Regions from separate parts of the Streptomyces sp. NPDC099050 genome, predicted to be linked through region 3. Evidence: predicted binding sites of a transcription regulator. Region 3 holds the regulator's gene; each other region holds the start of a gene.
What was found. The regulator HrcA, encoded in region 3, represses chaperone genes, less so after heat shock. The targets are predictions, from matches to a motif close to TTNGCACTCNGNNNNNCNGAGTGCNAA.
Positions count from the first base shown of each region.

Region 1: the regulator HrcA is predicted to act here: its motif matches at 3,440-3,466, upstream of groL (chaperonin GroEL).
Region 2: the regulator HrcA is predicted to act here: its motif matches at 8,377-8,403, upstream of groES (co-chaperone GroES).

Region 1 covers NZ_JBIWAE010000020.1:106,997-116,841, reverse strand. The annotation lists gene ACIQV3_RS29520 (alanine/glycine:cation symporter family protein) at 1-49, opposite strand, end outside; gene ACIQV3_RS29515 (phosphoribosylanthranilate isomerase) at 226-843, opposite strand; gene ACIQV3_RS29510 (Uma2 family endonuclease) at 1,061-1,558, shown strand; gene groL (chaperonin GroEL) at 1,652-3,274, opposite strand; gene ACIQV3_RS29500 (cold-shock protein) at 3,643-3,849, opposite strand; gene ACIQV3_RS29495 (ubiquitin-like small modifier protein 1) at 4,285-4,563, opposite strand; gene thrC (threonine synthase) at 4,600-5,928, opposite strand; SAM riboswitch class I at 5,946-6,104, opposite strand; gene ACIQV3_RS29485 (glucosyl-3-phosphoglycerate synthase) at 6,349-7,386, shown strand; gene ACIQV3_RS29480 (trehalose-6-phosphate synthase) at 7,519-8,979, shown strand; gene otsB (trehalose-phosphatase) at 9,153-9,845, opposite strand, start outside.
Region 2 covers NZ_JBIWAE010000027.1:67,353-77,197, reverse strand. The annotation lists gene guaB (IMP dehydrogenase) at 1-77, opposite strand, end outside; gene ACIQV3_RS33845 (sigma-70 family RNA polymerase sigma factor) at 224-853, opposite strand; gene ACIQV3_RS33840 (response regulator transcription factor) at 1,294-1,905, opposite strand; gene ACIQV3_RS33835 (WhiB family transcriptional regulator) at 2,285-2,620, shown strand; gene ACIQV3_RS33830 (LysR family transcriptional regulator) at 2,809-3,708, opposite strand; gene ACIQV3_RS33825 (MOSC domain-containing protein) at 3,788-4,465, shown strand; gene ACIQV3_RS33820 (SDR family oxidoreductase) at 4,475-5,248, shown strand; gene ACIQV3_RS33815 (ester cyclase) at 5,348-6,046, shown strand; gene groL (chaperonin GroEL) at 6,157-7,788, opposite strand; gene groES (co-chaperone GroES) at 7,925-8,233, opposite strand; gene ACIQV3_RS33800 (hypothetical protein) at 9,168-9,596, shown strand; gene ACIQV3_RS33795 (cation diffusion facilitator family transporter) at 9,673-9,845, opposite strand, start outside.
Region 3 covers NZ_JBIWAE010000008.1:156,095-165,939, reverse strand. The annotation lists gene ACIQV3_RS16130 (histidine triad nucleotide-binding protein) at 1-36, opposite strand, end outside; gene ACIQV3_RS16125 (16S rRNA (uracil(1498)-N(3))-methyltransferase) at 252-995, opposite strand; gene ACIQV3_RS16120 (nitronate monooxygenase) at 992-2,083, opposite strand; gene dnaJ (molecular chaperone DnaJ) at 2,286-3,422, opposite strand; gene hrcA (heat-inducible transcriptional repressor HrcA) at 3,423-4,439, opposite strand; gene ACIQV3_RS16105 (MBL fold metallo-hydrolase) at 4,591-5,316, shown strand; gene ACIQV3_RS16100 (DUF3097 domain-containing protein) at 5,345-6,163, shown strand; gene hemW (radical SAM family heme chaperone HemW) at 6,295-7,527, opposite strand; gene ACIQV3_RS16090 (AMP-dependent synthetase/ligase) at 7,657-9,549, opposite strand; gene lepA (translation elongation factor 4) at 9,824-9,845, opposite strand, start outside.

The DNA.
Region 1 (9,845 bases), on a different contig from region 3:
TCCAGAGATGATCGTTGATGTTGACGATCACCGAATCCAGAGTGTCCATGATGCGAAGTCTCCCCGGGGCGGAAGGCCCGCGGACAGGGACCTACGTCCGCCGCCGAAGGGTCCGAAGACCCGCGTCTCGCGCCCTTCGCCCCCTTCCCCTCCGCTCCGGGTCCCTTCGCCCCCTTCCCCTCCGCTCCGGGTCCCTCCGCTCCGGGTCCCTCCGCTCCGGGTCCGTCAGCCCCGGCCGGGCCCCGCCGCGCGGGCCGCCGTGATGAAGGCGCGGATGAGGTCCGGGGACTTCACGCCGCGCTCGCTCTCCACGCCGCTGGAGACGTCCACGCCCCAGGCGCCCGTGACCGCGAGGGCCCGCGCCACGTTGGCCGGGGTCAGCCCGCCCGCCAGCAGCCAGCGGCCCGCGGGGGCCGTGAACTCCGCCGAGCCCCAGTTCCACGGCTTGCCGGAGCCTGGGTCCGGGGCGTCGATCAGGAGCAGGTCCTCGCCGTACTCCCCGCAGCGCTCCACGTGGTGCGCCGTCGCCCGCAGCAGGGTGCGGCCCTCGGCGCGCAGCGTCGCGAAGTCCTCCGGGCCCTCCTCGCCGTGCAGCTGCACGCCCCGTACGCCGCTCTCCTCGGCGAACCGCCGCACCTCGGCGACGGACTGCCCCCGGAACACCCCCACGGTGAGCACCCCGTCCGGAACGCCGGCCGCCAGCTCCCGCGCGATGGCCGCGTCGACCGTACGCGGGCTCCCGGGCGCGAAGACGAAGCCGACGGCATCCGCCCCAGCGGCAACGGCCGCCTCGACGTCACGGGCGGTCTTCAGACCGCAGATCTTCACGAAGAGATCGCTCATGCCATCAGTCAACCAAAGCCCCCCGATCGGTGGTGCCCCGTCTCGGCACCCGGGCGCGACCGCCCACCCGCCGCTAGCCTGGAACCAGGCTCACGCCCAGTACACGGCACGCCACGCCACGCGGAGGACAACGGTGACGATCATGATCGACCGGGCCACACCCATAGAGACGACGTATCCACCGTCATTCGAGAGTCTCCTGCACACGGTCGCGGAGATGGACACACCAGTCGGCTTCAAGGCCGAGCTCATCCGGGGGAAGATCGTCGTGTCGCCGTTCTCCACGCTGCGCTACCTGCGCAGCATGCGTGCGCTTCGTGAGCAGCTCAAGGTCCATGCCCCCGAGGGGTACATCACCGAGACCTCACCCATTCTCTTCCGGTTCCCCGCCGCAGAGCGAGCCTACGCACCCGACCTGTTCGTCGCAGACGAGGCTGCCTTCGATGAGGAGGGCCGTCACGCGGACAGTGCGGCCCTGTCTCTGGTCGCCGAGTTCACTTCCGTGTCCACCAAGGACGCGGACTGGAACGAAAAACTGGAGGTGTACGGCCGACTGGTCCCCGTGTACCTGGTCGTCGACATGCAGGAGAAGGAGATCACCTGCTTCTCCGACCCCTCGCCGCACGGCTACCGCTTCCGTCAGACGGTGTCCTTCGGCGAGGACCTGCACGTCCCCGAGCCCTTCGACTGCACCGTCGACACCTCCGCGTTCTGAAACGCCCGAGGGCGGCACCCCCAGCTGGGGGTGCCGCCCTCGATACGTGATGCGAACAGCCGATCTACCTTCGGGCCGGAGCCCGGGGGTGGATCAGAAGTCCATGTCGCCGCCCGGCATGCCGCCGCCGGCAGCCGCGCCGGCCTTCTCGGGCTTGTCGGCGATGACGGCCTCGGTGGTGAGGAAGAGGGCCGCGATCGACGCCGCGTTCTGCAGCGCGGAGCGGGTGACCTTCGCCGGGTCGATGATGCCCTCGGCGATCATGTCCACGTACTCGCCGGTCGCGGCGTTCAGGCCCCAACCGATCTGCAGGTTGCGGACCTTCTCCACGACGACGCCACCCTCGAGACCACCGTTGACGGCGATCTGCTTGAGCGGGGCCTCCAGCGCGAGCTTGACGGCGTTGGCGCCGGTCGCCTCGTCGCCGGTGAGCTCCAGCTTGTCGAAGACCGAGGAGGCCTGCAGCAGGGCCACGCCGCCACCGGCGACGATGCCCTCTTCGACGGCCGCCTTCGCGTTGCGAACGGCGTCCTCGATGCGGTGCTTGCGCTCCTTGAGCTCCACCTCGGTCGCGGCGCCGGCCTTGATGACCGCGACACCGCCGGCGAGCTTCGCCAGGCGCTCCTGCAGCTTCTCGCGGTCGTAGTCCGAGTCGGAGTTCTCGATCTCGGCGCGGATCTGGTTGACGCGACCCTGGACCTGGTCGCTGTCACCGGAGCCGTCGACGATGGTGGTCTCGTCCTTGGTGATGACGACCTTGCGGGCGCGGCCGAGCAGGTCGAGACCGGCGTTCTCGAGCTTGAGGCCGACCTCCTCGGAGATGACCGTGCCGCCCGTGAGGATGGCGATGTCGCCGAGCATGGCCTTGCGACGGTCACCGAAGCCCGGAGCCTTGACGGCGACGGACTTGAAGGTGCCGCGGATCTTGTTGACGACGAGGGTGGAGAGCGCCTCGCCCTCGACGTCCTCGGCGATGATCAGCAGCGGCTTGCCGGACTGCATGACCTTCTCCAGGAGCGGCAGCAGGTCCTTGACCGAGCCGATCTTGGAGTTGACGATCAGGATGTACGGGTCGTCGAGGGACGACTCCATGCGCTCCATGTCGGTGGCGAAGTACGCCGAGATGTAGCCCTTGTCGAAGCGCATGCCCTCGGTGAGCTCGAGCTCCAGGCCGAAGGTCTGCGACTCCTCGACCGTGATGACGCCTTCCTTGCCGACCTTGTCCATGGCCTCGGCGATGAGCTCGCCGATCTGGGTGTCGGCGGCGGAGATGGAGGCCGTAGAAGCGATCTGCTCCTTGGTCTCGACGTCCTTGGCCTGCGCCAGCAGGGCGGCGGAGACGGCCTCGACGGCCTTCTCGATACCGCGCTTGAGGGCCATCGGGTTCGCACCGGCGGCCACGTTGCGCAGGCCCTCGCGGACGAGCGCCTGGGCGAGAACGGTGGCGGTGGTCGTACCGTCGCCGGCGACGTCGTCCGTCTTCTTGGCGACTTCCTTGACCAGCTCTGCGCCGATCTTCTCGTACGGGTCCTCGAGCTCGATCTCCTTGGCGATGGAGACACCATCGTTGGTGATCGTGGGGGCGCCCCACTTCTTCTCAAGGACGACGTTGCGACCCTTGGGGCCAAGGGTGACCTTGACGGCGTCGGCGAGCTGGTTCATGCCTCGCTCGAGACCGCGCCGGGCCTCCTCGTTGAACGCAATGATCTTGGCCATCTGAAGTGGTCCTCCCGGACAGCGGTGGATTGCTCCCGGACCGCGCCCGCGCCCGCGACGGACGGCCTGCGTGCCCGGCGGTTTCTTCCCGCCGGACCCTGCGGGCCTCACTGACCCGGTCCTCGTTTAGTAGCACTCTCACCCGGAGAGTGCTAACGCCAATGATTAGCACTCGACCACCCCGAGTGCAAGCGGCTTCGCGCAACCCGGGATGAACACCCGGACGCCGCAAGGGCTCCGGGACCGCCACGCACGAGGGGCCCGCATCCCGTGTCCAGGATGTGGGCCCCTCGTACATATGCCGTTGTGCCGTCGTGCGCGGCCGCTGTGCGTGACCGCGGACGTGTAGGTGGCCGATCGCGGTCGGACTAGCCGGCGGCGAGCTTGACCATGTCCGCCTGCGGACCCTTCTGGCCCTGCGAGATCTCGAACTCGACCCGCTGACCCTCTTCAAGGGTGCGGTACCCGTCCATCTGGATGGCGCTGTAGTGGACGAACACATCCGCACCACCGTCGACCGCGATGAAGCCGTAGCCCTTCTCCGCGTTGAACCACTTGACGGTGCCCTGAGCCATGCCTAACTCCCCTATTACTGGCCCTTGCGCAGGACCGCACTTCGCGGTCCCGGGTCAGAACTTGCGCCGGAACGCCTCGACCGGGGCTGAATGTATCCGCACCGCTGCTGTCTGCAACAGGTCATTCCGACGAGAAATCTGGACACGGCAAAAGATTGAAATAGGGTGAAAACCCGGAATATTCCAGGGCAACTCGGGCCGGACAAACCACGCCAAGGACCCATAGCGCACTTGCATGTTGACTCAATGTCAACCCTCACGCGACCCGTTCATATGCGGCGGGCAAGAACAGCGGAGGGGACTTCCCCAACTCTACCGCGCCCAATCCAGCAGAATTGCCCCCTCCGTTTCTTAACGGAGGGGGCAATTCAGTTTCTACGAGGTCCTGCCAGGCCCTACGAGGTGCCGCGAAGTGCCGCGAGGTGCCGCGAAGGCTCAGCAGCCGCCCGCGACGGCGGGGATGATCGAGATGCCGGCGCCGTCCGGCGTGGACGTCTGCAGCCCGCCCTCGAAGCGCACGTCGTCGTCGTTGACGTAGACGTTGACGAAGCGGCGCAGCTTGCCCTGGTCGTCCAGGACGCGCGCGGCGATGCCGGGGTGGCTCGCCTCCAGGGACTGGATGACCTCTTCGAGGGTCGCGCCCTCGGCGGAGACCTCGGCCTGGCCGCCGGTGTAGGTGCGCAGGATGGTGGGGATGCGGACGTTGACGCTCATGGCGCTACTGCCTTTCCGGTGTGCAGGGAGGAGGAATCAGGCGAGGTTGGCGGCGCGGAACGCGTCCAGGCTCGGGCGGATCGTGGCGGTCTGGCCACTGTCGGCGGCCACCGCCTCCAGGGTCTTGAGGCCGTCACCGGTGTTCAGGATCACGGTGGTCAGCGTGGGGTCGAGCTGCCCGTTCTCGACGAGCTTCTTCGTCACGCCGACGGTCACGCCGCCCGCGGTCTCGGCGAAGATGCCCTCGGTCTGCGCGAGGATCTTGATGGCCTCGACGACCTGCTCGTCGTTGACGTCCTCGACGAACCCGCCGGTGCGGCGCGCGATGTCCAGGACGTACGGGCCGTCCGCCGGGTTGCCGATGGCCAGCGACTTGGCGATGGTGTTCGGCTTCTGCGGGCGGACCACCTCGTGACCGGCCTTGAAGGCGGTCGAGACGGGGGAGCAGCCCTCGGCCTGGGCGCCGAAGATCTTGTACGGCTTGTCCTCGACGAGGCCGAGCTTGATCAGCTCCTGGAGACCCTTGTCGATCTTCGTGAGCTGCGAGCCGGACGCGATCGGGATGACGATCTGGTCGGGCAGCTGCCAGCCGAGCTGCTCGCAGATCTCGTACGCCAGGGTCTTGGAACCCTCGCCGTAGTACGGGCGCAGGTTGACGTTGACGAAGCCCCAGCCCTCGCCCAGCGGGTCGCCGATGAGCTCGGAGCAGAAGCGGTTGACGTCGTCATAGTTGCCCTCGATGCCGACCAGGTCGCCACCGTAGACACCGGCCATGACGACCTTGCCCTGCTCCAGGTCGTGCGGGATGAACACACAGGAGCGGAAGCCGGCGCGGGCGGCCGCGGCGCCGACGGCGCCGGCCAGGTTGCCGGTGGAGGAGCAGGAGAGGGTGGTGAAGCCGAAGGCGCGGGCGGCCTCGACGGCGATGGCCACGACGCGGTCCTTGAAGGAGTGCGTCGGGTTGCCGGAGTCGTCCTTGACGTACAGCTTGCCGGTGAAGCCGAGCTCCTTGGCCAGGTTGGCCGCGTCCACGAGCTTGGTGAAGCCGGGGTTCAGGCTCGGCTTGGAGGCCACGTCCGCCGGGACGGGCAGCAGCGGCGCGTAGCGCCAGATGTTGTTCGGGCCGGCCTCGATGGCGGCGCGCAGGGCTTCCGGGTCGCCCAGGGGCAGCTCGTAGGCGACTTCGAGCGGTCCGAAGCACTCGGCGCAGGCGAAGATCGGGCCGAGCTCGAAGCGGGTACCGCACTCACGACAGGAAAGGCCGGTGGCGGGACCGAGGTCGACGGAGGCACCGACGGTGCCGGCTTCGACGACAGTATTGCTTTCAACGGTTTCGGCAGAGGTTGCGACAGACTGTGCAGCCATGATGGCGAGGCCCTTTCTCCTCATCTTCCCCATGGCGCACTTCGCCATGAGACGGAATTGGCACCTTCCCTAGCCGGGGACCTCGCTGGCGGCGCTGGAATGCGCGATCGCGAGAACCGACTGGAGGGTTGCCGGGGCTTCAACGGGCCGTGTCCCTCTGCCCCTCTGGATGAGCGGTATGGCACCGGCAGACGCGCTCTGTGGCGCGCCGGTGCGTTTGTGCGCGGGGCCCCCGGCATGCGGTGGGCCATCGCGTTGTTCAAGACTGTAACCGAAGGCCCGGGGGGTTGAGACAGCCGTCCGAACCGCGAGATGGATCACATTTCGGTCCAAACCCGCGATGGACCCCATGATGAACGCCGTGACGAACCCAGTGACGGACCCAGTGATGAACCCAGTGATGAACAGGGAGTGCTGAAGGTGCTGGAAGAGGTGGAGCGCTGGTTGGCAGACCGCTCCTGGTCCGCCGCCGACCGACCGCTCGGCCAGCTGCTTTCCGCCAAGCGGGCAGCGGGGACCACGGTGAGCGTGGTGTTGCCGGCGCTGAACGAGGAGGCGACGGTCGGCGCGATCGTCGAGGTGATCCGGCGCGATCTGATCGAGGGGCTGCCGGTGCCCCTGGTGGACGAACTCGTCGTGATCGACTCGGGCTCCACCGACCGCACCGGGGAGGTCGCGGCCAAGGCCGGGGCCCGGGTGGTGCACCGCGACGAGGTCCTGCCGCGGATCCCGGCGCTGCCCGGCAAGGGCGAGGTGCTGTGGCGCTCGCTGCTGGCCACCACCGGGGACATCGTCTGCTTCGTGGACGCAGACCTGCGCGATTTCTCGTCCGCCTTCGTCTCGGGGATCGTCGGCCCGCTGCTGACCGAGCCGGACGTGCGGTTCGTCAAGGCGATGTACGACCGCCCCCTGGGCCCGGAGCTCGGCGGCCCGGAGCTCGGCGCCTCGGACTTCCGCGCCGCGGACTTCGGCGCCGCGGACTTCGGCGACCCGGCCTCCGCCAAGGCCCACGGCCAGGGCGGCCGGGTCACGGAGCTGGTGGCCCGGCCCCTGCTCAACCTGCACTGGCCGCAGCTGGCCGGTTTCGTCCAGCCGCTCGGCGGCGAGTACGCCGTACGCCGCGAGCTCCTCGAACGGCTGCCGTTCCCGGTGGGCTACGGGGTCGAGCTGGGCCTGCTGGTGGACGCGCTGCACACGGCCGGGCTGGACGCGCTGGCCCAGGTGGACGTGGGCGTACGGCTGCACAGGCACCAGGACGGCCAGGCCCTGGGCCGGATGGCCGCGGCGATCTACCGCACGGCGCAGGTCCGGCTTTCGCGCGGCCATCTCGTACGCCCCGAGCTGACGCAGTTCGAGCGGGGCCCGCAGGGGTTCGTACCGCACACCTACGCCGTGGACACCGAGGAGCGGCCGCCGATGCGGGACATCGAGGAGTACGCGCACCGTCGCGTGGCGTAACGCCCGATTCAGCCCTGGCTGATGAGCACGGCCGCCACGCTCACGGCACTCGGCGGTGTGGTCTTCCTCTCGGTCGGGCGCACACGCAGGCACTGACGTTTGACCGGAGGCGAGGCGGGCTAGGTTCGCCGCATGGCTTCCCAGGTGCTCGTCGCCGCGAATCGCGGCCCCCTCTCCTACGCCCTCGCCCCGGACCGCACGCTCAGTGCCCGCCGCGGCGGGGGCGGCCTCGTCTCCGGGCTCTCCGCCGCCCTCGCGGAGCAGCCGGACGCGCTGTGGATCTGCGCGGCGCTGTCGGACGCGGACCGGGAGGCGGTGCGGCGGGGGGTCTCCGAGCCGGGCGTACGGATGCTGCCGGTCGACCCGGCCGTCTACGACGGCGCGTACAACGGCATCGCGAACTCGGTGCTGTGGTTCCTCCACCACCACCTGTACGAGATCCCGCGCGAGCCGGTCTTCGACGCGGAGTTCCGGCGGCGCTGGGCCTCGTACGTCACGTACAACGAGGCCTTCGCGGCGGCCCTCGCGGAGGAGGCCGCCGAGGGCGCGACCGTCCTGATCCAGGACTACCACCTGGCCCTGGCCCCCGGAATGCTCCGGGAGCTCCGCCCGGACCTGCGGATCGGGCACTTCACGCACACGCCGTGGGCCTCGCCGGAGTTCCTGGGGATGCTCCCGGAGGACATCCGGAGCCAGTTGCTGTGGGGGATGCTCGGGGCCGACCGGCTGGGGTTCCACACCCGGGAGTGGGCGGACAACTTCATCAGCGGCGCGATGGCGGACGACGTGCGCGGGCTCGCGCAGGGATCGATTCCGACCGGTCCCGAGCGTGGCGTGCGGCACCGCAGGAGGACAACGGACGGGAACTGGCACGGGGAAGCCCGGTTCACGCACGTCACCCCGTACCCCCTCGGCGTGGACGGGGACGAGCTGCGCGCGCTCGCGCACCGGCCGGAGGTGGACGACAAGCTGGCGGCGCTGCGGGCGGAGGTCGGCGGGCTGAGGACGATCGTCCGGGTGGACCGGACCGAGCTGTCGAAGAACATCCTGCGGGGACTGCTGGCGTACCGGGAACTGCTGGTCACGCACCCCGAGTGGCGGGAACGGGTGGTACACCTGGCCTCCGCCTATCCGTCCCGGCAGGACCTGACCGTCTACCGGGAGTACACGGAGTCGGTGCGGGAGCTGGCGGCGGAGATCAACGCGGAGTTCGGCACGGCCGACTGGCGGCCGGTGCTGGTCTCCGTCGAGGACGACTTCGCGCGGTCCCTGGCGGCGTACCGGCTGGCGGACGTGGCGCTGGTCAATCCCGTACGGGACGGCATGAACCTCGTCGCGAAGGAGATCCCGGTGGTCTCGGAGGCGGGGTGCGTGCTGGTGCTGTCCACCGGGGCGGGGGCGTACGAGGAGCTGGGCGCGGACGCGCTGACGGTGAACCCGTACGACGTCACGGCGACGGCGCAGGCCCTGCACGCCGCCCTCTCCATGCCGGCGGCGGAGCGCGCGGACCGCACGAAGCGCCTGGCCGCGGCGGCGACGGCGCTCCCGCCTGCCCAGTGGTTCACGTCCCAGCTGGACGCCCTGCGCACCTGACCGCGCCGCTGTGCGGGGCGAAGTCCCTCCCAGCCCCGCCGGCGTGTGAGGCGCGGGTCTGGGCGGAGCCAAGGGAACGGTGGAAGGGTGGGTAGGGGACGGCCCCGCAGGGCACCGAGCCACACCCGCCCACCCACCCACCGGGCTGAGGTGTCAAAAGGATGCGCGGCGCGTCAAGAAGATGCCCGCACCGCCGCGGCCAAGCCCGCCAGGAAGGCGACGACCTCCGACGGCCCGGACAGCGTCAGGTCCGCGCGGGCGGCCAGTTCCGGGACCTCCGCCGAGCCGCTGCACACCAGGAGCCCCGGCATGCCCCCGGCCCGCAGTTTCTCCACCGCCGAGTACGCCGCGAGGTCCCCCAGGTCGTCCCCGGCGTAGAGCACGGCCTGCGCCCCCACCTCCGCGAGGTACTCCGTGAGCGCGACGCCCTTGTCCATCCCCGGCGGCCGCAGTTCCAGTACGGCCCGCCCCGGCTCGACCATCAGGCCGTGCCGGGCCGCCAGCCCCGCCAGGGGCTCGCGCAGGGCCGCGAAGGCCGCCTCCGGGTCCGCCGCACGGCGGGTGTGGACGGCCAGTGCCTGGCCCTTCTCCTCGATCCACGTCCCGCGCCACGCACCGATCGCGTCCAGGAACCCGGGCAGCTCGGCCCGGACCGCCGCGACCCCCGGATGCTCGGCCGGAGCGTGCACGATGCCGCTCACGGCGTCCCAGCGCTCGGCTCCGTAGTGCCCGAGCACGACCAGGTGTTCGAGTCCGGGCACCCCGGCGAAGCCCCCGTAGCGGACGGCGACCCCGGCGGGCCGGCCGGTGACGACCGCGATGGAGCCGACCTCGGGGGCGAGCGCGGCGAGCGCGGGGACGGCTCC
Region 2 (9,845 bases), on a different contig from region 3:
GGGAGCAGGAGCACATCGTCATAAGTGAGGCCGAGCGTGGCGAATTTGTCGGGCACTCCGTCGGCGTTCACAGTCATGACACCTTCCAAGATGGTCTTGCTCAGCGCGGATGTCCATGCTAACGGGATCCCGACGCGTCTCATTCCACGACCAAGATCAAGGGCAAGATTCGTAGTTTCCTACGGGAAAAACCCCGTACGGCCTACGGGAGAACTCGTACGGCCTACTGCTCGGCGAGCGCGCGGAGCCGGCTCAGCGCCCGGTGCTGGGCGACGCGCACCGCCCCGGGGGACATCCCGAGCATCTGCCCGGTCTCTTCGGCGGTCAGCCCGACGGCCACGCGCAGGACGAGGAGCTCGCGCTGGTTCTCCGGAAGGTTGGCGAGCAGCTTCTTGGCCCAGGCGGCGTCACTGCTCAGCAGCGCGCGTTCCTCCGGCCCCAGGGAGTCGTCGGGCCGCTCCGGCATCTCGTCGGAGGGCACGGTCGTACTGCCCGGATGGCGCATGGCGGCCCGCTGGAGATCGGCCACCTTGTGCGCGGCGATGGCGAAGACGAAGGCCTCGAAGGGGCGTCCGGTGTCGCGGTAGCGCGGCAGGGCCATCAGGACGGCGACGCAGACCTCCTGCGCCAGGTCCTCCACGAAGTGACGAGCGTCACCCGGAAGTCGCGACAGGCGGGAGCGGCAGTAGCGGATGGCGAGGGGGTGCACGAAGGCCAGCAGATCGTGGGTGGCCTGCTCGTCGCCCTCCACCGCACGGCGCACGAGCGCGCTGACGGTACCGTCGCCGCTGTTCCGGGAGGCGCCGCCGCCCCCTGTGGTCGCGGGTGACCCCGGGGCCTCGTCGTCGCGCATCAATCCATGGTGCCTTGGCGCCGGGGCATTCGCGGCACCGCGGCCCGTGTTGTGCGTCGAAGCGTTATGCGTCGACGGGTTGTGCGGGGTGGGTGCACCGGAACTCATGGTCTGGCCCTCCCCTCCCGCTCGGCCGAATCGTCCCCGCGGCGACATCTCCAGGATGCGCCACACCCTCAAGCATGCGGCATCGCGCCCGAAGCGACACGTCCCCCGGATTGTGCACCGTCAATCCCCCGGGCGCACAGGGTGCGGCGGATCGGACGGCGGGAGATTCCGGAGGGCGGCCGGGGCCGCGGAACCGGGCGCCGCGGAATCCGCCGCGAAATCCGGGGCCGCGGAATCCGGGGCCACAGGATCCGCGGCCGCGTGGAATCCGGGGCCGGGCGGGCCCGCCCGCCCGCGGCACCGCCGGCCGGTGAGGGCCGGCGGACCTGCGGTCAGCGGACCAGGCCCCAGCGGAACCCGAGCGCCACGGCGTGCGCCCGGTCGGACGCACCCAGCTTCTTGAACAGCCGGCGTGCGTGCGTCTTGACCGTGTCCTCGGAGAGGAAGAGCTCGCGCCCGATCTCCGCGTTGGACCGGCCGTGGCTCATGCCCTCCAGCACCTGGATCTCGCGTGCGGTGAGCGTGGGCGCGGCGCCCATCTCGGCCGAGCGGAGCCGGCGCGGGGCCAGCCTCCAGGTCGGGTCGGCGAGGGCCTGGGTGACCGTGGCCCGCAGTTCGGCGCGCGAGGCGTCCTTGTGCAGGTAGCCCCGGGCGCCGGCGGCGACCGCGAGGGCCACACCGTCCAGGTCCTCGGCGACCGTCAGCATGATGATGCGGGCGCCGGGGTCGGCCGAGAGCAGCCGGCGCACCGTCTCCACACCGCCGAGCCCGGGCATCCGTACATCCATCAGAATCAGGTCGGAACGGTCGGCACCCCAGCGGCGGAGGACTTCCTCGCCGTTGGCAGCCGTCGTCACACGCTCGACGCCGGGCACGGTGGCAACCGCGCGACGGAGCGCCTCTCGGGCAAGCGGGGAGTCGTCGCAGACGAGGACGGATGTCATGACCGCCCTCCGCAGCTGCTGATGCGCGTCACCTTGAGCCTCCAGGCTGGTACGTATCGTCACCTGTGCGGTCGATGCCCCCGGACACATGTCCGAGAACTTCTTGGTTCAACCGCCTTCGCACTCTCAACGATGGTCACTCGAAAGAGTTACGGGTCGGACGGACACCTTCGGCACTCTACGTGAGGAAGCGAACACGAGGCAGGAGCCACTCACCGCGTGTCCTCCAGATGACGGTATGCCCTATTTGGCGGCTTTCCTTCCGTTTGGCGCATGTCTGAGGCTAGATTCCCAATGAGTCATATTTACATCTACTACGACAGTAGGTGTGGAGACATGGACCGTATCCGCCTCAGTACCGGCACCAAGAGGACTACCAATGGCAGATTTCTCCCGCCTCCCCGGACCGAACGCCGACCTCTGGGACTGGCAGCTGCTGGCTGCCTGCCGCGGGGTCGACAGCTCCCTCTTCTTCCACCCGGAAGGCGAGCGGGGCGCGGCCAGGAGCGCGCGCGAGACCTCGGCTAAAGAGGTCTGCATGCGATGCCCGGTGCGTTCTGAATGCGCCGCGCACGCACTCGCCGTCCGCGAGCCCTACGGGGTGTGGGGCGGCCTCACCGAGGACGAACGCGAAGAACTGATGGGCCGCGCCCGCCATCGCCTGATCCCGGCGACGACCGCGATCGGACCGAGCACGCCGATCGCTCCGCACTGACCGGGCTCCACACGAAACGACCGAAGGAACGTTTCTCCGATCTCATCGGTACGCAGCACACCGGCGTGCCGCGTACCGGACCGGGCTGCCACCCGACCGGCCGTACCGCCGTACGGTCCTTCGCGTGGCGGCCCCGTCCGGCGCGGGGTCCGGCCACCCGGCCCCTCGGCGCCCGGGCCGTCCGGCGGTCAGCGCCGGGCGGCCCGCTCCAGCTGAACCAGGGTCGCGGCCACCGCCGGGACCCTGGCCAGGTCGGGCAGGGTCAGGGCAACGACCTCCCGCTCGACGGCCGGTTCCACGACGAGGGTGCTCACGCCCTTGGCCCGTACGGACTCCACCGCGAGCTCCGGCAGCACCGCGACCCCGAGCCCGGCCCCGACCAGGCCGACCACGGCCGGGTAGTCGTCGGTGGCGAAGTCGATGCGCGGGGTGAAACCGGCCGCCTCGCACACCTCCACCAGATGGCGGCGGCAGCGCGGACAGCCCGCGATCCAGGGCTCGTCGGCCAGCTCCGCCATGCCCACCCGCTCCGCACCCGCCAGCCGGTGCCCTTCGGGAACCAGTCCGACGAGCCGGTCGGTCAGCAGCGGCCGGACCACCAGGTCCTCCCACTCGGCCGCCGACCCGGAGGCCCCGCCGTAGCGGAAGGCCAGCGCGAGGTCGCAGTCGCCCTCGCGCAGCATCTCCACCGAGCGCGGCGGCTCCGCCTCCACCAGCGAGATCCGGGTCCCCGGATGCTCGGCGCGCATGGCCGCCAGTGCGGTCGGCACCAGCGTGGAACTGCCGCTGGGGAAGGAGACCAGCCGGACCCGCCCGGCGCGCAGCCCGGCGATGGCCGCCACCTCCTCCTCCGCGGCCGTCAGCCCGGCGAGGATCCCGGCGGCGTGCCGGACCAGCGCCTCACCGGCCTGGGTGAGGCGCATCTCGCGCCCGGTGCGGATCAGCAGGGGGGTGCCGGCGGACTGCTCCAGCGCCTTCATCTGCTGGGAGACGGCCGGCTGGGTGCAGCCGAGCTCGCGGGCGGCGGCGGAGAAGGACCCGGTTCCGGCGACAGCGCGCAGAACTCGGAGATGACGTGCCTCGATCACCCTTCGAGCATAAGGGGTGCTTTGATCCCGATGCGAATAATCCCCCTTCGCCTTTTAGGTGATCGGCTAGCGTGGTGCCATGCATCTGATCTCCGTGAACCTCGGCCGCGCGACGGCCGTCGACCACACCGATGCCCCGGGCGGGCTGACCGGTCACGGCAAGATCCCCGCGCCCGGCCCCGTACGGGTCTTCGCGCCGGGCCCCAAGGGCGTCGGCGCGAGCGGCGTCGAAGGGGACGACGTCTGCCATCTGCGCCATCACGGTGGTGACCACCAGGCCGTGTACGCGTACGCCCGCGAGGACCTGGACTGGTGGGAGCGGGAGCTCGGCCGCGAACTGTCCGGCGGGATCTTCGGCGAGAACTTCACCACCGCCGGCCTCGACGTGAACGGCGCACTGCTCGGCGAGCGCTGGCGGGTCGGCCCCGACCTGCTCCTGGAGGTGGCCTCGGCCCGCATCCCGTGCCGGACCTTCCAGGGGATGCTCGGCGAGAGGGCCTGGGTCAAGCGGTTCACCCGGGAGGCCCGGCCGGGCGCCTACCTGCGGGTCCTGCGGGAAGGCTCGGTCTCCCCCGGGGACACCGTCGAGGTCGTGCACCGCCCGGACCACGAGGTGACGGTGGAGTTCTGGTTCCGCGCCTTCACCACCGAGCGGGAGCTCCTGCCGCGCACGCTGGCGGCGGGCGAGGCGCTGGAGCCGGAGGCTCGGGACAAGGCGCTGGCCCACGTGGAGAAGTACGGGAACCGGGGCGACTAGGTTGCGCCTATGACGACTGCGTTGATTACGGGATCCACGGCGGGCATCGGCGCCGCCTTCGCCCGGCGGCTCGCCGCCCAGGGGCACAACCTCGTCCTGGTGGCGCGGGACACCAAGCGCCTCGGCGAGCAGGCCACCGAGCTGCACGACCGGCACGGCATCGAGGCCGAGGTGCTGGCCGCCGACCTCTCCACCGAGGAGGGCATCACGGCGGTCGAGGAGCGCCTCGCCGACCGCAAGCACCCGGTGGACCTGCTGGTGAACAACGCGGGCTTCGGCAACAAGGGCCGCTACCTCGAAGTGTCCATGGCCGACGAGCTGACCATGCTGAAGGTCCACATCGAGGCCGTGCTGCGGCTGACCTCGGCGGCCGTGGAGCCGATGCGCTCGCGCGGGCGCGGCGGCGTGATCAACGTGGCCTCGGTGGCCGCCTTCCTGCCGCGCGGCACGTACGGGGCGAGCAAGGCCTGGGTCGTGCAGTTCACCCAGGGCGCGGCCAAGGACCTGACCGGGTCGGGCGTACGGATGATGGCGCTGTGCCCGGGCTTCGTGCGCACCGAGTTCCACGAGCGGGCGGGCATGGGGACGGACAACATCCCCGGCTGGATGTGGCTGGACGCCGACAAGCTGGTGGCCGCGGCGCTGGCCGATCTGGCGCGGGGCAAGACGGTGTCGATCCCGGATCCGCGGTACAAGGCGCTGATGGGCGTGGTGAAGCTGACCCCGCGGGGGCTGCTGGGCGGGATGTCCTCGCGTACGGGGCGCAAGTACGGGCCCCAGTGACCGCATCCACCGGTCCCGTGGTGACCTGTGGGTAAACGCGGCATATGGGTGAAATCTCCCTAGACTGGATGTGTCCCATCCAGCGCGGGAGGCGACGCGATGACATTCGTACAAGTGATCGATTACGAGACCAAGCGCTTCGACGAGATGAACAGTCTCATCGACCGCTATGCCGAGCAGACCGCCGGCAAGCGCACGGTCACCCACACCCTCATCGGCAGGGACCGCGACTCCAGGACCCACTATGTGGACCTCGTCGAATTCCCCTCGTACGAAGAGGCCATGAGGAACTCTCAACTCCCGGAAACCGACCGGATGTTCCAGGAGATGGTGGCGCTCTGCGAGGGCATGCCGAAGTTCATGAACCTCGACGTGGTCCGCGACGAGTACCTCAACAAGCTCGTCGTGAACCGCTTCTTCGAAGAGGTCTTGGGCAAGGGCAACTTCGACGTCGTCGAGGAGTGCATCGCGGCGGACTACGTCACCCACGACATCATGGAGAGCGCCGGCGAGGGCAACGGCCGCGAGGGCATCCGCAAGACCGTCGGCATGTGGCGGGGCGCCTTCGAGATGAGCATGGACATGACGCGGCAGATCGCCGAAGGCGACTGCGTCACCACCCTGTGGGACTGGGAGGGCACCCACAAGGGCGAGTTCATGGGGGTCGCGCCGACCGGCAGGGAATTCACCATGTCGGGCTGTACGACCTGCCGGATCGAGAACGGTCAGATCGCCGAGGACTGGTGGTACTACGACGCACCGGGCCTGATGCGCCAGATGGGCATGATGCCCGGATAGCACCGGACAGCACAGCACTGGACAGCGCAGCACCGGACAGCAGACGGGAAAGCCCCGGTCACCGCCGCTTGGCAGCGGTGACCGGGGCTTTGCCGTGCTTGCTGACGAGGTCAGTGGCTGTGGCCGTGGCCACCGTGGCCGTGACCGGCGTCGCCCTCGTCGTCGGCCGGCTTCTCGACGACCAGGGTCTCGGTCGTGAGCAGCAGCGACGCGATGGAAGCGGCGTTCTCCAGCGCGGAGCGGGTGACCTTGACCGGGTCGATGACGCCGGCCTTGACCAGGTCGCCGTACTCGCCCGTGGCGGCGTTGAAGCCCTGGCCCTTTTCGAGCTCGGCGACCTTCGCGGTGATGACGTAGCCCTCGAGGCCGGCGTTCTCGGCGATCCAGCGCAGCGGCTCGACGGCGGCGCGGCGCACGACCGCGACACCGGTGGCCTCGTCGCCCGACAGGCCGAGGTTGCCTTCCAGCACCTTCACGGCGTGGACGAGAGCGGAGCCACCGCCGGAGACGATGCCCTCCTCGACCGCGGCGCGGGTCGCCGAGATGGCGTCCTCGAGACGGTGCTTCTTCTCCTTGAGCTCCACCTCGGTGGCGGCGCCGACCTTGATGACGCAGACGCCGCCGGCGAGCTTCGCCAGGCGCTCCTGCAGCTTCTCGCGGTCCCAGTCCGAGTCGGTCGACTCGATCTCGGCCTTGATCTGGTTGACGCGGCCGAGGACCTCTTCGGAGGAGCCGCCACCGTCGACGATGGTGGTGCTGTCCTTGGAGATCGTGACGCGGCGGGCGGAGCCCAGTACGTCCAGACCGGCCTGGTCGAGCTTGAGGCCGACCTCCTCGGCGATGACGGTGGCACCGGTGAGGGTGGCCATGTCCTGGAGCATCGCCTTGCGGCGGTCACCGAAGCCGGGCGCCTTGACGGCGACGGCGTTGAAGGTGCCACGGATCTTGTTGACGACGAGGGTGGAGAGCGCCTCGCCCTCGACGTCCTCGGCGATGATCAGGAGCGGCTTGGAGGCGCCGGCCTGGATGACCTTCTCGAGCAGCGGCAGGAGGTCCTGGATGGAGGAGATCTTGCCCTGGTTGATCAGGATGTACGGGTCATCGAGGATGGCCTCCATACGCTCCTGGTCGGAGACCATGTACGGGGACAGGTAGCCCTTGTCGAAGGCCATGCCCTCGGTGAACTCGAGCTCCAGGCCGAAGGCGTTGGACTCCTCGACGGTGATGACACCGTCCTTGCCGACCTTGTCCATCGCCTCGGCGATGAGGTCGCCGACCTGCTGGTCCTGCGCGGAGAGCGCGGCCACGGCGGCGATGTCGGACTTGTCCTCGATCGGGCGGGCGGTCGCGAGGAGCTCCTCGGACACGGCCTTGACCGCGGCGTCGATGCCCTTCTTCAGGGCGGCCGGGGAAGCACCCGCGGCAACGTTGCGCAGACCCTCGCGGACCAGCGCCTGCGCCAGGACGGTGGCGGTGGTGGTGCCGTCACCCGCGACGTCGTTGGTCTTGGTCGCGACCTCCTTGACGAGCTGCGCGCCAAGGTTCTCGTACGGGTCGTCGAGCTCGACCTCACGCGCGATGGTGACGCCGTCGTTCGTGATGGTGGGAGCGCCGAACTTCTTGTCGATGACGACGTTGCGGCCCTTGGGACCGATCGTCACCTTGACGGTGTCGGCGAGCTTGTTGACGCCACGCTCAAGGGCGCGACGGGCGTCCTCGTCAAACTTGAGAATCTTCGGCATGGGAGCGGTTCAGCCCTCTCGTTGCTATCCCCGGCCGCTCACCGCGACCGCCTGTCAGACACGAACTACGCCCCTCGCCGCCCGGCATCAGCAGGGGTGACCAGGGGCGTAGCTCAAAGCAAAACTGGAGAAGTGATTACTTCTCGACGATCGCGAGCACGTCGCGGGCCGAGAGGACGAGGTACTCCTCGCCGTTGTACTTCACTTCGGTGCCGCCGTACTTGGAGTACAGGACGACGTCGCCGACGGTGACGTCCAGCGGGAGACGCTGGCCGTCCTCGAAGCGACCCGGACCCACGGCGAGGACGACGCCCTCCTGGGGCTTCTCCTTCGCGGTGTCCGGGATGACCAGGCCAGAGGCCGTGGTCTGCTCGGCGTCGAGCGGCTGGACCACAATGCGGTCCTCGAGCGGCTTGATGGCAACCTTGGAGCTGGTGGTCGTCACGATCTGACCTTCCGCTTCGGAGATCCGGGGTTAATTGTCTGAGGTGGCGACCAGGTCGATCCGTCGTCGCGGGTGCCGGATCCGTCTGTCGCCGTGTTGGCACTCACCAGGGGCGAGTGCCAGACGCGAGACTATTCCGGGGATTAGCACTCGGTCAAGCGGAGTGCCAATACGCGCCGCTGGTTTCGCAGCCTTGGCCGCCTGCGCGGGGCCCGTTCCCGGGTTCTCGGGGGCGCCCCCGGCCCCCGAATCCTGCGGCGCCGTTGCCGGGGACCGGTCCCCGGGCCCCTGCGCCTCAAGCGCCGGCGGGGCTGGGGGTGGCCTGGGTGGGGGCTGGCTGCGGGTGGGGGGGGGGGGGGGGGGGGGGGGGGGGGGGGGGGGGGGGGGGGGGGGGGGCGGGGGGGGGGGTGGGGTGTCGGCCTGGACTGCATGATTTAGGCGCCCTGTCCTCTGCTTCGACAGTGATGCCGAGTAGGGCGCCACAAATCACGCTTTACGTCCCGGCCAACACCCCACCCCGCCCCCGTCCCCGACCCCGGCACGCAGCCCCCACCGACCCCGCCCTTTCAGCCGTCCGGCGTTTGAGGACCGGGGTCTGGGGCGGAGCCCCAGGGGTCCGGGCGCAGCCCGGGACCCCTGCTCTTCAGCCGGTCCGGCGTTTGAGGACCGGGTCAGGGCGGAGGCCTGGGAACGGTGGAAGGGCGGGTAGGGGAACTCCGCCCCGCAGGGCCCACCCAGCCGCATCCGCGCACCGGGCTGGAACGCGACATAGCGTGATCGGGCAGGTGCGTCAAGCCCCGAATGCGAGTGGCGTGACGCGGATCCCGGCCGAGGGTTTATTTGGAGTACGCCCTCACCGGGAAACGCCGGAAGAGCCAGAGGGCAGGAAGTCACCCCGAATTCCCTCTCTTGATTTTCCGAATGGAGAACGGCCATGTTCAAGATTCTTTCGACCCGCCGCCTTGTCCTTGCTTCCGCTTCCGTCGCCCTGCTGGGTGGTGGCATAGCCCTTCCCGCCACGGCGATGGCGGCCCCCGCTCCGCAGCACGCGGTGTCCTTCCTTCAGGACGACAGTGCGGATGGCATCGGTACGGGTGGCGACGCCAATGCCGAGAACACGACCGTCGGCGGGACCTCGCAGGGTGGCAACGCCGACAGTGGTGTCGGCAGCTGTAAGGGCAAGTGCACGATCACTACGGGAGATGCCCGGGGTGGGGACTCCAGTGCCGATGCCATCAATAGCGGTGACGCCACCGCCGTGGGCGGCGACGGTACCGGTACGGGTGGGAACCTGAACAAGGTCGACAAGCAGGTGGTGAAGAACCAGGTCAAGAAGGACCTCAAGGCGAAGCTGGGCAAGTGAGCCCAGGAGGTCACCCAGCAACGGCGGCGCCCCGGGAACCCCCGGGGCGCCGCCGCGCAGCCGTGCGAGGCCGGAGTCAGGAAGGACTGGGGGTGGGGTCCAGGTAGACGCGGCGGATCGCCGGGAAGCGGTCGCGGAGCTGCGTTTCGGCGATCTCGCAGGCCGCCTCCACCTGCGCGGCAGACGCCAGATCGTGGAAGTCGATCTTCGCCGCGATCAGCACCTCCGACGGCCCCTGCACCAGCGTGG
Region 3 (9,845 bases):
ACAGAACAGGCAGTCGGCCTGCGGTTCCCCGGCCATGTGCTGAGCCCTTCGTGACGGGTGATCGATTCCGGCATCGTATCCACCACCGCCCACCGCCCACCGCCCACCGGACCCGTCAGGGCCGCTGGCCCGTCAGGCCCAACAGGCCGTCACGACCAGCGGGCCGTCACGACCAACAGGCCGTCACGACCAGCGGGCCGTCACGACCAACAGGCCGTCACGACCAGCGGGCCGTCACGACCAACAGGCCGTCACGACCAGCGCCCCGTCCGCGCCAGCAGCACCGCCGCCGCTGCCGTGCCCGCCGTGGAGGTGCGCAGCACCGAGGGGCCCAGCCGGTACGGGTGCGCCCCGGCCGCGGCGAAGGCGGCGAGCTCGTCCGGGGAGACCCCGCCCTCGGGTCCGACGACCAGGACGACGGAGCCGGCGGCCGGCAGTTCCGCGGTGGCCAGCGCGCCCGAGGGTGCGTCCCGGTCCTCGTGCAGGACCACCGCGAGGTCGGCCTCCGCCAGCAGCGCCGCCACCTGCTTGGTCGACAGCGCCTCCGCGACCTCGGGGAAGCGGACCCGGCGGGACTGCTTGCCGGACTCCCGGGCGGTGGCCCGCCACTTCGCGAGGGATTTGGCGCCCCGGTCGCCGCGCCACTGGGTGATGCAGCGCGAGGCCTGCCAGGGCACGATCGCGTCGACGCCGGTCTCCGTCATGGTCTCGACGGCGACCTCGCCCCGGTCCCCCTTGGGCAGTGCCTGGACGACGGTGATCCGGACGGCCGGCTCCGGCTCCTCGAAGACCCCGGACACGGAGACGACGAGGCGGTCCTTGCCCTCGGCGGCCTTCACGACGGCCTCGGCCCAGCCGCCCCGGCCGTCGGTCAGCACGAGGGCCTCGCCGGGGGCCAGCCGCTTCACGGAAACCGCGTGGCGGCCCTCGGAACCGTCCAGGACGAACTCCGGCCCCGCGGGAACCTTTTCGACCACGAACACCGGGGCGGTCATGACGCACTCCTCATCTGCATTGCCTTCAACGCGTCCTGTGCCGCGCCGAGTTCCGCCGCGAGCACCTCCACCAGTTCCCCGGCCGGCAGGGCCCGCGCCAGCCGGTGCCCCTGGCCCGCCCACAGGGCCATGCCCTGCGGGTCCCCGGCCGCGGCGGCGGCCTTGCGCAGCGGCGCGGTCAGGTGGTGGACCTGCGGGTACGCGGCGGGGGCGTACGGGCCGTGCTCGCGCATGAACCGGTTGACCAGTCCGCGGGCCGGCCGCCCCGAGAAGGCCCGGGTCAGCTCCGTGCGGACGAACAGCGGGTCGGTCAGGGCCTTCTTGTGCAGCGGGTGCGCGCCGGACTCCGGGCAGGCCAGGAAGGCCGTGCCGAGCTGCGCGGCCTCCGCGCCCGCGGCGAGCAGCGCGGCGATCTGCGAGCCGCGCATCAGGCCGCCCGCCGCGATGATCGGCAGGGCCACGGCCTCGCGCACCTGCGCGACGAGCGCGAGCAGACCGACTCCGGCGGTGCCGTCGCCCTGCGGGTCGTCGCGGTGGGTGCCCTGGTGGCCGCCCGCCTCCACGCCCTGGACGCACACGGCGTCGGCGCCGGCCGCCTGGGCGGCTCGGGCCTCCTCGACGGAGGTGACGGTGGCGATCGTGTACGTACCGACCTTGCGCAGGCAGGTGAAGGCCGCGGGCGAGGGCAGGCCGAAGGTGAACGAGACCACGGGTACCGGGTCTTCGATGAGAATGGCCAGTTTGGCGTCGTAGCCGTCGTCGCTGGTGCCGATGATGTCCTCGTCGGCGAGGGAGATCTCGTACCAGGACGCCTCGCTGGCGAGGTGCCCGCGGTAGACCTCCAGGGCGGCCGGGTCCGCGTGGGAGGTCTGCGGCAGGAAGAGGTTGACGCCGAAGGGGCGGCGGGTGAGCGCGCGCAGCCGCTTGATCTCCTGGTACATGCCGTCGGCGGTCTTGTACCCGCCGGCGAGGAAGCCCAGCCCGCCCGCTTCGCACACGGCGGCCGCGAGCGGCGGGCAGGACGCGCCGCCCGCCATGGGCGCCTGCACGATCGGGTACGCGAAGAGACCGTTCGGTGCGGAGGACATGAGCTGCATCGTGCCATGTCCCGCTCACGGGACCGAATCACCGCATTCGCCTGGCATAGTCCCCTTCACCGGGGTGCCCGAATACCGCCGCCGCCCCGCCGCCGCGCAGGCCGCGAGCCCGGTCCGGGGCATCCCCGGACCGGGCTCGCAGGCGTTCTCGTACACCGCCGGGACGCCGCCCTTACGGTGCTCCGCGCGCGGCTCAGCGCCCGTTGAAGGCGTCCTTCAGGCGGCTGAACAGGCCTTGCTGACCCGGCGCGAACTGGCCCATCGGCCGCTCCTCGCCCCGCAGCTTGGCCAGCTGGCGCAGCAGGTCCTCCTGCGCCGGGTCCAGCTTGCCGGGGGTGGTGACCTCGACGTGCACGATCAGGTCGCCGCGCCCGCCACCGCGCAGGTGGGTGACGCCGCGCCCGTGCAGCGGGATCGCCTGCCCGGACCCGGTGCCGGGCCGGATGTCGATCTCCTCCAGGCCGTCCAGCGTCTCCAGCGGGCACTTGGTGCCCAGGGCCGCCGCGGTCATCGGGATGGTGACCGTGCAGTGCAGGTCGTCCCCGCGCCGCTGGAAGGTCGGGTGCGGCAGCTCGTGGATCTCCACGTACAGGTCGCCGGCGGGGCCGCCGCCGGGGCCGACCTCGCCCTCGCCCGCGAGCTGGATCCGGGTGCCGTTCTCGACGCCGGCCGGGATCTTGACGGTGAGGCTGCGGCGGGAGCGGACCCGGCCGTCGCCCGCGCACTCGGGGCACGGGGTCGGGACCACGGTGCCGAAGCCCTGGCACTGCGGGCAGGGGCGCGAGGTCATGACCTGGCCCAGGAAGGACCGGGTGACCTGCGAGACCTCACCGCGGCCGCGGCACATGTCGCAGGTCTGCGCCGAGGTGCCGGGGGCGGCGCCCTCACCGGAGCAGGTGGTGCAGACGACGGCCGTGTCGACCTGGATGTCCTTGGTCGTGCCGAAGGCGGCCTCGTCCAGTTCCAGGTCGAGGCGGATCATGGCGTCCTGGCCCCGGCGGGTCCGCGAGCGCGGTCCGCGCTGCGAGGACTGGCCGAAGAAGGCGTCCATGATGTCGGAGAAGTTGCCGAAGCCACCCGCTCCGAAGCCGCCGGCCCCGCCGCCGCCCGAGGAGGACAGGGGGTCTCCGCCGAGGTCGAAGACCTGCTTCTTCTGCGGGTCCGAGAGGACCTCGTAGGCGGCGTTGATCTCCTTGAAACGCTCTTGCGTCTTGGGATCGGGGTTCACATCCGGGTGCAGCTCGCGTGCGAGCCGCCGGAAGGCCTTCTTGATCTCGTCCTGCGATGCGTCGCGGCGCACGCCGAGAACGGCGTAGTAGTCCGTGGCCACTTACGACTCCGCCAGGATCTGTCCGACGTAACGTGCCACTGCGCGTACCGCTCCCATCGTTCCGGGGTAGTCCATGCGGGTCGGTCCGACCACGCCGAGTTTGGCGACTGCTTCGCCGCCCGAACCGTAGCCGACCGAGACGACGGACGTGGAGTTCAGTCCCTCGTAGGCGTTCTCATGCCCGATCTTTACGGCCATTCCCGACTCACTGGCCTCGCCCAGCAGCTTGAGGAGCACGACCTGCTCCTCCAGCGCTTCGAGCACCGGCCTGATCGTCAGGGGAAAATCGTGTCCGAAGCGGGTGAGGTTGGCGGTGCCGCCGATCATCAGCCGCTCCTCCGCCTCCTCGACCAGCGTTTCGAGGAGGGTGTCGAGGACGGCCTTCACCGTCACCCGGTCCTCGCTCTCGAAGGACTCCGGAAGGTCCTTCACCAGCGGCGGCACGTCCGTGAACCGGCGGCCGACGACACGGCTGTTGAGGCGCGCCCGCAGGTCCGCGAGCGAGGTGTCCGCGAAGGGGGTCTGGCAGTCGACGAGCCGCTGCTCGACCCGGCCGGTGTCCGTGATGAGGACCAGCATCAGGCGGGCCGGGGCCAGCGAGAGCAGTTCCACGTGCCGGACGGTGGACCGGGTGAGCGAGGGGTACTGGACGACGGCGACCTGCCGGGTCAGCTGCGCGAGCAGCCGCACGGTACGGCCGACGACGTCGTCGAGGTCGACCGCCCCGTCGAGGAAGTTCTGGATGGCCCGGCGCTCGGGCGTCGACAGCGGTTTGACCCCCGCCAGCTTGTCGACGAAGAGGCGGTAGCCCTTGTCGGTGGGGATCCGGCCGGCGCTGGTGTGGGGCTGCGCGATGTAGCCCTCGTCCTCCAGCACGGCCATGTCGTTGCGCACGGTCGCGGGCGAGACGCCGAGCCGGTGCCGCTCGGTGAGCGCCTTGGAGCCGACCGGCTCCTCCGTCCCGACGTAGTCCTGGACGATGGCGCGCAGCACTTCGAGTCTGCGTTCGCTGAGCATCGCGCACACCTCCATCGTTTCCGTCGTTCGCGGCTTCGGCAGGCTCTGCCTGCTGGCACTCCGGGCGTTCGAGTGCCAGAGATCCCCCGGTCAGTGTACGGCGGGGTGGTACACCCCTAGCAAGGGCGGCCCGCCAAGGTAGCGTCGCGGCATGGACGTGCGTTGGGAAGAGGCGGGCTGGGAACGGCTCACCGAACGGGCCGGCCGCAAGCGCCTGCCGGTGTGGGATTGCACCGTGGGACTGGTGGTGGGCGAGGATTCGGCCCTTCTGATCGACCCCGGGTCCTCCCTGCGGGAAGGCGCGCTGGTGCGCGCCGAGGCGGAGCGGCTGGCGGGGCGGCGCGTGACCCATCTCGCATTCACACACGGACATTTCGACCACGTGTTGGGCGGGGCGGCCTTCGCCGGGGCGGAGGTCTACGGCCCGGTCGGGCTGGACGCCCTGCTCTCCGCGAGCCGGGAGGAGCTGCGGGCCGACGCGGTCCGGCACGGCCTCGCGGAGACGGAGGCGGCCGAGGCGGCGGACCTGCTGGTGCTCCCCCGGCACCTGGTGTCGGGCGAGTGGAACCTCGACCTGGGCGGGGTACAGGTCCTCCTGGCGAACGTGGGCCCGGGGCACACCCGGCACGATCTGGCCGCCTTCGTCCCCGGCGAGCGCGAGGTGGTCTTCTGCGGCGACCTCGTCGAGGAGTCGGGGGAGCCGCAGGCGGGCCCGGACGCGGCGCCCCGGCAGTGGCCCGCCGCACTGGACCGGCTCCTCGCCCTGGGCGGGGACGACGCTCTGTACGTACCGGGTCACGGAGCGGTGGTCGAGGCGGCCTTCGTGCGTGCCCAACGCGACACACTGGCGGCGCGTTTCGGCGTGTCGGACTCGTGAGGGGACCCGCTCTCCTACCCTCGGCCGGATGCGCGAGTACTCCCCCGACCTAACCCCGCAGTGGAAGCGCCCCAAGCCCGTCCCCGAGGTGCCGGCCGATCCGGACCTGGTGGTCGAAGTGGCGGGTACGGACTTCTGCGGCGCGGTGGTGGCCTGCGAGGCGGGCACGGTGACCCTGGAGGACCGCTTCGGCAAGCGCCGCGCGTTCCCCCTCGAGCCCCGCGGCTTCCTCCTGGACGGCGCCGTGGTGACCCTGACCCGCCCGGCCCGGGGGCCGGCCGCCCCGGCCCGTACCGCCTCGGGCTCCCTCGCCGTGCCCGGAGCCCGGGCGCGGGTGGCCCGGGCGGGCCGGATCTACGTGGAGGGCCGCCACGACGCCGAACTCGTCGAACGGGTCTGGGGCGACGACCTGCGGATCGAGGGCGTCGTGGTGGAGTACCTGGAGGGCATCGACGACCTCCCCTCCGTCGTGGCCGACTTCGCCCCCGCGGCCGACGCCCGGCTGGGCATCCTGGTCGACCACCTGGTCCCGGGCTCCAAGGAGTCCCGCATCGCCGCCGCGGTGACCTCCCCGCACGTCCTGATCGTGGGCCACCCGTACGTGGACGTCTGGCAGGCGGTGAAGCCCTCCGCCCTCGGCATCCGCGCCTGGCCGGTCATCCCGCCCGGCCAGGACTGGAAGACGGGCATCTGCCGCGCCCTGGGCTGGCCGGAGAACACCGGGGCCACCTGGCAGCACATCCTGTCGCGCGTGACCTCGTACAAGGACCTGGAGCCGACCCTGCTGGGCGCGGTGGAGCACTTGATCGACCACGTGACGGCACCCTCCAGCCCCGCCGGCGTTTGAGGCGCGGGGGTCCGGGGGCTGGCCCCCGGCAACGGCGCCGCACGCGGCAAGGGGGGTCCGGGTGGAGCCCGGGGAACGGTGGAAGGGCGGGTCGGGGAAGGCCCCGCAGGGCTCCCCCACCCCGGACGGGGCTAGTCGACCAGGTCGCGGACCACCGCGTCGGCCAGAAGGCGTCCACGCAGCGTCAGAACGGCCCGCCCGGCCGCGTACGGGCCCGCTTCGAGGAGACCGTCGGCCAGGGCGCGCCGCGAGGCGGTGAGACCCGCCGGCGCGAGCAGCGACAGCGGCACCCCGTCCACGAGCCGCAGCTCCAGCAGGATCCGCTCCACCCGCCGGTCCTCCTCCGAGAGGAGCTCCCGCCCGGCCCCGGGCGACCGCCCCTCCGCCAGCGCCGCCGCATACGCGCCCGGGTGCTTCACGTTCCACCACCGCACCCCGCCCACGTGCGAGTGCGCTCCGGGTCCGGCCCCCCACCAGTCGGCCCCGCGCCAGTACAGCTCGTTGTGCAGGCACCGCCCGGCCTCGGAGGTGGCCCAGTTCGAGACCTCGTACCAGGAGTACCCCGCCTCGGCCATCACCGCGTCGAGGATCAGGTACCGGTCCGCGTGGACGTCGTCGTCCGTCATCGGGACCTCGCCACGGCGAATCCGCCGCGCCAGCTGGGTGCCCTCCTCCACGATCAGCGCATAGGCGCTGATGTGATCGGGCCCGGCCCCCAGGGCCGCCGACAGCGACGCCCGCCAGTCCTCGTCCGACTCCCCCGGCGTCCCGTAGATCAGGTCCAGGTTCACGTGCTCGAAGCCCGCCGCCCGCGCCTCCGCGACGCAGGCCTCGGGCCGGCCGGGGGTGTGCGTACGGTCCAGCACCTTCAGGACGTGCTGCTTCGCGCTCTGCATGCCGAAGGAGATCCGGTTGAAGCCGCCCGCGCGCAACTCGGCCAGGTACTCCGGGTTCACCGACTCCGGATTGGCCTCGGTGGTGACCTCTGCGTCCTCGGCCAGCCCGAATTCCTCGCGGATCGCCGCGAGCATCCGTACGAGGTCGCCGGCGGGCAGCAGCGTGGGCGTGCCGCCGCCCACGAACACGGTCCGGACGGCCCGGGGGTCGTCCCCGAGCACCTTCCGCGCCAGCCTGACCTCGTCGATCAGGGTGTCGGCGTAGTTCTCCCGGGAGGCGAGCACACCGCCGGTGCCCCGCAGCTCGGTGGCCGTGTAGGTGTTGAAGTCGCAGTACCCGCAGCGCGTGGCGCAGTACGGGACGTGCAGGTAGAACCCGAGCGGCCGCTCGCCCGCGCCCGCCAAGGCGTGGAGCGGCAGGGAGCCGTCTTCGGGCATGGGTTCACCGTCGGGCAGTGCGGAAGGCATGCGCCCATTGTCCCGCACTGCCCCAAGGTCGTTTACGGTCTCTCGGCGTGCCCCGAACCGCGGCCCGGACCGTGCCCGAACCGCGGCCCCGGACCGCGACCCGGACCGCACTCCGGACCGCGCCCGGCGCTACGCCTCCCGGGACCCCTCGTACATCTCCTCGATGAGGTGCTTGAACTCGCGCTCGACGACCGGCCGCTTCAGCTTGAGGCTCGGGGTGAGGTCCCCGTGCTCCACGTCCAGGTCGCGCGGCAGGAGGCGGAACTTCTTGACCGTCTGCCAGCGCTGGAGGCCCTCGTTGAGGGTCTGGACGTAGGTCTCGATGAGCCGGTTCGTCTCGGGCGCGGCCAGGACCTGGGAGTACGTCTTGCCCTCCAGGCCGCTCTCGGCGGCCCAGACCAGGATCGAGGGCTCGTCGAGGGCGATGAGGGCGGAGCAGAAGTTCCGGTCGGCGCCGTGGACGACGATGCTGGAGACGTAGGGGCAGAGCGCCTTGAACTGTCCCTCGATCTCCGCCGGGGCGACGTACTTGCCGCCCGATGTCTTGATCAGGTCCTTCTTGCGGTCGGTGATGCGCAGGTAGCCGTCCGCGGAGAGCTCGCCGATGTCGCCCGTGTGCAGCCAGCCGTCGGCTTCCAGCACCTCGGCGGTCTTCTCGGGCTGCCCGTGGTAGCCCTGCATGATGCCGGGGCCGCGCAGCAGCACTTCGCCGTCGTCGGCGATGCGGACCTCGGTGCCGGGGAGCGGCTTGCCGACGGTGCCGGTGCGGTAGGCCTCGCCCGGGTTGACGAAGGAGGCGGCGCTGGACTCGGTGAGCCCGTAGCCCTCCAGGATGTGGATGCCCGCGCCGGAGAAGAAGTAGCCGATGTCGGGGGCGAGGGCGGAGGCGCCGGAGACGGCGGCGCGCAGGTTGCCGCCGAAGGCCTCGCGGAGCTTGGAGAAGACGAGCTTGTCGGCGACCTTGTGCTTGGCGGCGAGGCCCAGGGGGGCGCTCGCCCGGCCGGTGCGGCGGAAGTTGTCCTGGGTGACCTTGGCGTACTCGCGGGCCACGCCGACGGACCACTGGAAGATCTTGTACTTGGCCCCGCCGCCGGCCCGGGCCTTGGCCGCGACCCCGTTGTACACCTTCTCGAAGATGCGCGGGACGGCCGCCATGTAGGTCGGCTGGACGATCGGCAGGTTCTCGATGATCTTGTCGATGCGGCCGTCGACGGCGGTCACGTGGCCGACCTCGATCTGGCCGGAGGTCAGCACCTTGCCGAAGACGTGCGCGAGCGGCAGCCAGAGGTACTGGACGTCGTCCTTGGTGATCAGACCGGTGGCCACGGTGGCCTTGGCCATGTACGACCAGTTGTCGTGCGGCAGCCGCACGCCCTTGGGGCGGCCGGTGGTGCCCGAGGTGTAGATGAGGGTGGCGAGCTGGTCGGCGGTGATGGCCGCGATCCGCTCCTTGACCACCTCGGGGTGCTTGGCCAGGTACTCGCGGCCGCGCGCCTCCAGGTCGGCCAGCGAGAGCACCCAGCCCTCGGGGTCCCCGTCGGCCGCGACGGCGTCGGCGGCCTCCACGACCACGACGTGGGCCAGCTCGGGCAGGTCGGCGCGGCGCTCACGGGCCTTGGCCAGCTGCGCGCCGTCCTCGGCGATCAGGATCCGGCTCTCGGAGTCGGAGAGGATGTACGCCGACTCCTCCGCGTTCGTGGTCGGGTAGATGGTGGTCACGGCGCCGCCGGCGCACATCACGCCGAGGTCCGCGAGGATCCACTCGACCCGGGTGTTGGACGCCAGCGCGACGCGCTGCTCCGGCTGGATCCCGAGCTCCACGAGTCCGGCCGCGATGGCGAAAACCCGGTCGGCGGCCTGTCCCCAGCTGAGGGACTTCCAGTCGTCCGGGCCGCCCTTGCCGTCCGCGGCGGGGACCGGGTAGCGGTAGGCCTCGCCGTTCGGCGTGGCGGCGACACGCTCCAGGAAGAGGGTCGCCACGGTGGGCGGGCGGTTCTCGATCAAGGTCTGTGTGTCGCTCACGGACATCCTCCGGACCACGCGGCAGGGCATGTACAGGGCTTGTAACTGGCGAGTAACCAACGAGCAGTGATCAGACTAGGGGCCCTCCGCCTGGCGCGTAAGGGCCCCTGGGCCGCCGATTCATAACGAAGCGGGCCCCCGCGACCCCGCGACCCCGCGTTCCGCTCCGCGGCCGGATACGGAGCAGGCCCCCGCGCCGGAGCACGGGGGCCTGCTTCGCATCCGCTTCGTATCCGCTTCGTATCCGCTTCGAATCCGAAGACCGTCGCCGCGGCTACTTCTTCTTGCCGCCGGAC